DNA from 2 places in the Lactiplantibacillus sp. ME-2 genome. Region 2 is predicted to be linked to the other one. Evidence: riboswitches for the same ligand, from Rfam matches in the RefSeq annotation. Region 2 holds a riboswitch; the other holds the start of a gene.
What was found. Region 2 has a riboswitch for preQ1 ahead of MMY95_RS03140 (nucleoside hydrolase). Riboswitches for the same ligand answer to the same signal wherever they lie in the genome.
Positions count from the first base shown of each region.

Region 1: it holds a riboswitch for preQ1, as region 2 does, so the genes downstream of both, MMY95_RS12575 (QueT transporter family protein) here and MMY95_RS03140 (nucleoside hydrolase) in region 2, are expected to answer to the same signal.

Region 1 covers NZ_JAKZEQ010000038.1:18,238-21,984, forward strand. The annotation lists gene MMY95_RS12565 (L,D-transpeptidase/peptidoglycan binding protein) at 1-655, shown strand, start outside; gene cbpA (cyclic di-AMP binding protein CbpA) at 810-1,448, shown strand; gene MMY95_RS12575 (QueT transporter family protein) at 1,726-2,232, opposite strand; PreQ1 riboswitch class I at 2,241-2,286, opposite strand; gene argF (ornithine carbamoyltransferase) at 2,341-3,363, opposite strand; gene MMY95_RS12585 (acetylornithine transaminase) at 3,356-3,747, opposite strand, start outside.
Region 2 covers NZ_JAKZEQ010000005.1:102,739-106,485, reverse strand. The annotation lists gene MMY95_RS03150 (ABC transporter ATP-binding protein) at 1-89, shown strand, start outside; gene MMY95_RS03145 (ECF transporter S component) at 318-869, opposite strand; gene MMY95_RS03140 (nucleoside hydrolase) at 866-1,846, opposite strand; PreQ1 riboswitch class I at 1,867-1,911, opposite strand; gene MMY95_RS03135 (dihydrofolate reductase family protein) at 2,269-2,808, shown strand; gene MMY95_RS03130 (cation:proton antiporter) at 2,872-3,747, opposite strand, start outside.

The DNA of each region.
Region 1 (3,747 bases), on a different contig from region 2:
AATCGATAAGCAAGGCAAAGTAAGTTTAGACCAAAACGCTGTTCTGACTTACGTGAAGCAATTGAATGATAAGTATCATACCTATCATACGACGCGTCAGTTCAAGAGTACGGCGCGTGGGACCGTATCCGTCAGCGGTGGGTTTTATGGCTGGACCATTAAGACCGAAGCAGAGGCCAAAGCCCTTGCTACTGAAATTTTGAAAGGCAAGGACTTTACCCGCTCACCAATCACCAGTGGTTCCGGATATAACAACAAGGGCACCGACATCGGCAACACCTACGTCGAAGTTGATAAAGAAAATCAGCATATGTACGTCTACGTTGATGGGAAGCTCAAAGTTTCAACGGACATCGTTACTGGAAAGCCTGGTAAACACGCTACAACAACGGGTGTTTGGTACATCTGGAATAAGGAAAAGAACGCGACCCTTAAAGGTGATAATGACGATGGCTCAAGTTATTCCCAACCAGTTTCTTATTGGATGCCGTTCGATGACACTGGCGAAGGAATTCACGATTCTTCATGGCAAACTCAATATGGTGGTACTTGGTACAAGAAGCACGGCTCGCATGGTTGTGTGAACACCCCACCTTCTGTCATGAAAAAAGTTTTTGCTGCCGTGCCAGTCGGAACACCAGTCATTGTTTTCTAATTTAAATCTAATTTAACCAAGCCGGTCTGAATGTTATCAGGCCGGCTTTTTCATCCCTTTTAGCCGTCGTTTGATGTCATAATGATACGTGTAAGCGGTCGTTTTATGGTATTATTTATTAAAACAAACTAATAAATCTGGGGGACCAACTGCTATGCTATTAAAAACACTCGTAAAGCCTAAAGAACGCCTCGTCACCATTACGGCGGACGCGACCTTAGAGGACGCCTTAAAAGTCTTGGAGGATTCCGGCTTCCGCTGTATTCCAATCTTAGATGAAACCGGTCATATCTTTCGCGGCAACATCTATAAGATGCACATCTATCGGCACAAGTCACGGGGCGGCGACATGTCGCTTCCCGTGACGACCCTGCTTAAAAATGCCACGAAAACGATTCAAGTCGACTCCGCCTTCTACAACATCTTCTTCTCCATCAAAGATTTGCCATACATTGCGGTGCTCGATGAACACGGCTATTTCTATGGCATTCTCACTCATACGCGTCTGCTCGACATGCTCTCACAATCTTGGAACGTTAATGTTGGTAGCTATGTTTTAACAGTTGTCTCCGTTGGTGAACGTGGTGATCTTGCAGCCATGGCTAAGATTATCACGAAATATACTTCAATCGCCGGCTGCCTGACCTTAGACGTCCAAAACGGGACACTCGGTTATCGGACGCTCTTTACCTTGCCAGAAAATGTCGACAGTGAAAAGCTCAAACGAATTATCGACAACTTGAATCGCAAACAATTTAAAGTCATCGAAGTGGAAGATTTACAAGCTGAATAATCACAGTTGCCCCGAGGTTACCTTGGGGCTTTTTTTATGAGATGAATTTTCAGTTCAAAAGCGACCAGCTTAAGACTGCTGAAAACAGTTCGAATTAGGACGATCATTGCTGCCGAGCAGTTAACAATCCAAAACGCGTTGACCATTTCAAAATAATCAACCAAAAATCAAATTAACCACATTTCATTAAATGAATAAATAAGAGACCGGCGTAATATGCGAAAAACCATCTTCACATACTACGCCGGTCGTTCTTAATATTAAATTCAGTCACACCCTACTGAATCCGGTCACTAAAGTGCAAGACCCGATCCAAGCTGTACATAATTGGCGCAGTGATACTCATGATAATCAACTCTGATAAAGCAGTTGTTAGATACGTCGGCCAGAAAGCGACACCACTACTCATCATGGTAATCATCAGTGCGATCATAAACATCGAAACGGTGAATAGCGCGATATTCAGTAACATCCGTTGCCAAACCGTCTTCAATTTAGGGGCCAACCACGTCAATACCAGCAGGGCTAATAATGATTGGCCGCCACCAAAGAGAACGTTGAGGAGACTCGCACCGGGACCAAAAGCGTCAAACAAAATAACGCCAGCAACAATTCCCCAAATATACTTGCGATTGAACACGGCTAAGTGGTTCAACCCTTCAGAAACGCGGAATTGAATTGCGCCCGATGCCAAGCTAAAAGCTGCGGGGCCTAGGCATAGTACAACATACATTGCAGCGACTAGGGCGTTGATAATCCATGGTCGAATTTTTGATTGTGTCATTCGCTTAATTCCTCCTAGTTTTTTTAACGTGGGATGGTTACGAACCACGTATTGATTGAAACAAAGCGAATATAATCGTAGCACGCTCTAGTAGTTCCCGCAAGCTTGCTAATTGAAAATGCTGGTAGGAATAAATAAGTTACCTAATGTAGCCGCCATTACCGCCTTAATTGCTGGCATCCGGTTGCCGGCCTCTTCAAAGACGACCGCCTGCTTACTCTGGAAGACATCATCCGTAATTTCAAACGCCGTCATTCCGTACTGTTCGCCTAATTTGGCTCCCAGCTGCGTCTTTAGATCGTGTAGTGCTGGTAAGCAATGCATGACAATCGTCGATGACTTGCCAGTAGCTGCGAGCAACGCAGTATTAATTTGAAACGGCAATAGTTGCTTGATCCGCTCACCATAGTCGACCTGCTCGCCCATTGAGACCCAGACATCCGTATAAAGCGCATCAGCCTGAGTAACGGCTTGTTGCGGATCAGCCGTAATCACGACCGTGCTCCCAGCTGCCTGCGCATACTGTTGGGCCAACGCGACCACTGCTGGGGCTGGCTGTAACGCTACCGGGGCCCCGATAGCGATATTGATGCCGAGCATCGCTCCCGCCACAAGTAAACTATTAGCCATATTATTGCGACCATCACCAACGTACGCTAACGTCAACCCTTTTAAATGACCAAAATGTTCCTTTAATGTTAAAAAATCCGCTAAAATCTGCGTCGGGTGCCACTCATCGGTCAATCCGTTCCAGACTGGCACACCACTATAGGTCGCTAAGTCTTCGACCGTGCTTTGTTTAAAGCCCCGAAATTCAATACCATCATACATGGACCCCAGTACTTTCGCCGTATCAACAACTGACTCCTTCGTCCCGAATTGGATGTCGTCTTTACCCAAAAACTCTGGATTCGCGCCCAGATCATTAGCCGCCACAGTAAACGCAGAACGTGTCCGTGTCGACGTTTTTTCAAACAGCAACGCAATATTTTTTCCTTGTAAATAAGGGTGTGGGATATGGTGTGCTTTAAGGGTCTTCAAGTGACTAGCAAAGTCAATTAAGTAAGCTAATTCTGTTGGTGTATAGTCGATTTCCTTCAAGAATGACCGACCTTCAAATTGATTATTCATTCGTCGTGACCTCCGTTGTCAAAGTTGTCAGTACCTTTGCAATCAAGGCAATCCCAGCTAATAAATCGGCCGATTGCATCACAATTGGGGGTAACAAACGTAACGTATTATCGCCAGCTGATAACGTCAATAAGCCTTCTACTTGTAGCCGGGTAATGACTTGATTAACCGGGATTTGTTCATCTAAGTGGATTCCAATCATTAGGCCCTTCCCCGTGATTTGTTTCACTACCGGTATCGGTTCGACTTGAGTCGCTAGGGCTTGCCAGACAAGTTCGGCATGGGCTCGAACCGTCGTTAACAGCGCCGGTGTTAATTGGGTCAAGACACGTTTTGCTGCCGCCATAGCAACAGCATTACCGGCGAACGTCGAGCCATGGCTGC
Region 2 (3,747 bases):
TAATGGTGACCCATGACCAACGGCTGATTGATGACTGTGACGTGGTCTATCAAATTGAAGATGGTAAGATGAGTCGCCGCGACTCGTAGTGCTACTAACCACTGCACTTTAACCTCATAACAGTAAAAATGACCTCGCCAGGAATGTTCCTGTGAGGTCATTTTTACTGTTCATATTCACACGACTCATCAGATACTACGAATCGAAAACTAGAATTTACCAAGCTCAAAGACAGCCTGCTTCGGCCCGCTGGAAAAAGTGCGAGTTAGCGTAAACATGCTTAGATTTAGTCATCCGACACCAAGTCATCCGTTCAACTAATTAGCTTGCGGCAATTTATATCGCAATGCGCGGTAAACAAGTGCGACCACGTACACTGTGATAAACCGATCTAAATAATCCGTTCCCACTTGTATCAAGAAGACGGCCATCGCTTTGCCCATACCGGTACCTAATAATAATTGGACTAGCATGCTCGAACCAGACGACGTGATGCCATGAAATAAGATGACCGTAATCGCCGTGGATAAAAGTGTTCCGGGAAGTGAAATAACACCAGCTAGCCACCAATTTGACCGCCACGTGCCCGGCTTGATTCGCCGATATAGCAGACCAGCAACTAACCCAGTCAGCAGTTGAACGGGCATGAAGAACAGCGAGTACAGGTCTGTCGTCGCACCCACGATAACTCCGGTGGCACCCCCGGCCAACATTCCACCCAGTGGTCCAAACACAGCAGCAGCCAAAACGGTACCAATTGAATCTAAATAAATCGGTAATTTTAACATCAAGGCAATGTTACTGCCAACAATATTCAGGGCAATGCAGAGCGCCAATAACGTAATTGCCCGCGTTTTTATTCTCTTCATGCACTCACCAATTGGTGCAAGACTTGCGTTAAATCAGGATCAGCCGCACCGACCACAGTCGCTAAGAACAACCGCCAAAAAGCTACGACGTCAACCTTCGTCATGATTTGACTATTGGGTGTGTTGTGCCAGAAATCATGATCATCCACGATTGACTGCCCACGCGCGACACCATCCGTCACAACCGTCGTGTAGCTTTCAAAGCCACTCAGAATCGTTGGGTCAAGCATTCCGGCCACGGCCAACGGATCATTGATCACACAACCAATAACCCGTTCATATTCCCAATGAAAGTCAAAATAAAAGGTTGTAATTTTCTCAATAAACGCCCCCATTGCTGGATTGACGTCTTTAATATACGTTAATAAACTGGGTGTCAACACGATGTTACGCGTGACGTCTAAACCAACCATCTGAATGGGAACAGGCATCAAGTCAAAGACGACCTTGGCCGCATCCGGGTCACACCAGAAGTTGTATTCAGCCACTGGCGAACAATTACCGTGACTCCGATAACTTCCACCCATCAGTGTAAATTGATCGACTTGTTCAAATAAGCGTGAATCACGTTGCAGTACCGTTGCAATGTTCGTCAACGGTCCCAACGCTAAAATCGAAGTATCAGGTGCTTCAATCAGCGTCTCTTCAATAAAACCAGCGGCATCTTGAATCGGTCGTACCGCCGTTACCGCTGGAATCTGACTATTCCCTAAGCCATCATCGCCGTGGGTGTCTTGCGCACTCGTGTAGGCGACTTCCAATGGGCGATTAGCGCCCAAATAGACTGGAATATCCAATCGGTCAGCCAAATCTAAAATTTTCAGTGCATTTTCCGCACCGATATGGGTTGGCACGTTCCCACAAACAATTGTAATCCCAATCACATTAAGTGCCGGTGATTTAAGAGCCAATAATAGTGCTAAACTATCATCGATCCCGGGATCACAGTCAATAATAACGTTACGCGTTGCATTCATTCTCTTACCTCCGATAACTGAAGTTCTTGGTTTTTTATCCTGGGAAGTTTACGAACCAGGCCAGCTCGCCTAATTAGGTCAAACTGTATGTGATGAAATGCTAATCCAATTATAGCGGACGGTAGGGCCCTTGAAAACCACCAATCGTTACTTCAACTCACATCTTGATTGCCCGTATGCTACTTCTCCGACAATGATCACCACGACCTGCTCAACCCGCTGTGGATACTCATTCTCATTAGCCCCACAACATCATTATTTGCAGCATTCACACGCTCCCAGCGACACCTTAAGTAGTTTCCTACCTCCCATTTCGAACCAATTATTTAATTATGTTACTGAACTTTTACCGGAGTTCAGCAAGTGAATGACCGGAAAACATGGTACAATATGACTACTAAAGATAAAGTAGGTGTCGAATCATGCGTAAAGTTCAGTTTTATGGGGCCATTTCAATTGACGGTTGTTTAGCCACTAAGGATAATCGGCTGGACTGGCTGTTCAAAACAGCTGGTGCCAACGATGCCCCCACCGGAGCATTTATGCAGCAAGTTGATACCGCCATCATGGGCCGCCATACTTACGAATACACGATGGAACAAACCACTGATCAACTCATTAATCCATATAATCCGGCGACCCACAATATTGTCATGACTTTCCACCCCCACACCGGCGATGAACGCACCCAGTTCACCAATACCCCCGTCACGAAGATCGTCGAAGACTTGCGCCGTACCGCTGGCAAAAATATTTGGATTGTTGGCGGTGCTGGCGTCTTAATGCCGCTGTTAGCTGCGGATTTAGTTGATGAGCTCTACATCCAGATTGCACCAGTCATTTTGGGTGATGGTATTCCCTTATTTAAAGCAATTGACCAGCAACAGCGCTTTGAATTAGTTGACACCAATCGATATGGTCAGCTCGCCGAAGTCCACTATCAACGTTTAACAACTGAATAATGTCGTGATTAAAAAATCCCAGCCCGTTTGCAATACGCAAACAAGTTGGGATTTTCAATTGCTTTAAGCTTCACGTTGGCGTTTAACCGCCTGACGAAGTAATAGTGGTGCAATCAGCGTCGTTAAAATGATTGCCGTGATGACTGCCGAATAACGATCAGCTGATAGTAATTTGCCTTGATAACCAATCTGTGCAATGATCAGGGCCATCTCCCCACGTGACACCATGCCGGCGCCAATCTCATAGCCGCTTAACCAATTAAAACCCGCTAACCGTGCGCCGACCCCGGCACCAATGAGCTTAGTGGCAATTGCCGCAACGGTAATCACAACGATGAACCAAAAATCGTTCAAGAAACCATTGAATGACATATTCAGCCCAATACTAACGAAAAAGACTGGGATAAATACAGCATTACCAATGGGTTGAATATGCTCATCGATAACTTCATGATAGTCCGTCTGACCAACGGCGATACCGGCAAAAAACGCGCCAATCACGGCACTTAAACCGATTGCGTCCGCTAAGTATGAGAGTCCAAAACAAATCACTAGTGACATCAGCGTGATGGATGTTGGAACCAGTAGGGCATGCCCCACGGCCATTAAATGTGGCACTACCCACTTGACCACAAAGTACAGCGCCACAAAGAACGCCAACTGAATCGCCAGCGAGAGTCCCAAGTTGGTTGAGGCATGACTACCGCCACCACTGACTTCACTGCCAAATAAGCTGATCATCAAACTCAGAATCAAAACAGCCAGGACGTCATCAACGACCGCTGCACCTAAAATCGTCGTCCCTTCTTTACCATCGAGGGCGCCTAACTCTTTGAGAACCGCGACTGAAATCGAAACCGATGTGGCCGCGAAGGTTACGCCCAAGAACAAACTTTCAGTGGCGTTAAGGTGAAATAGTTGGCTACACCAGTCAATCAC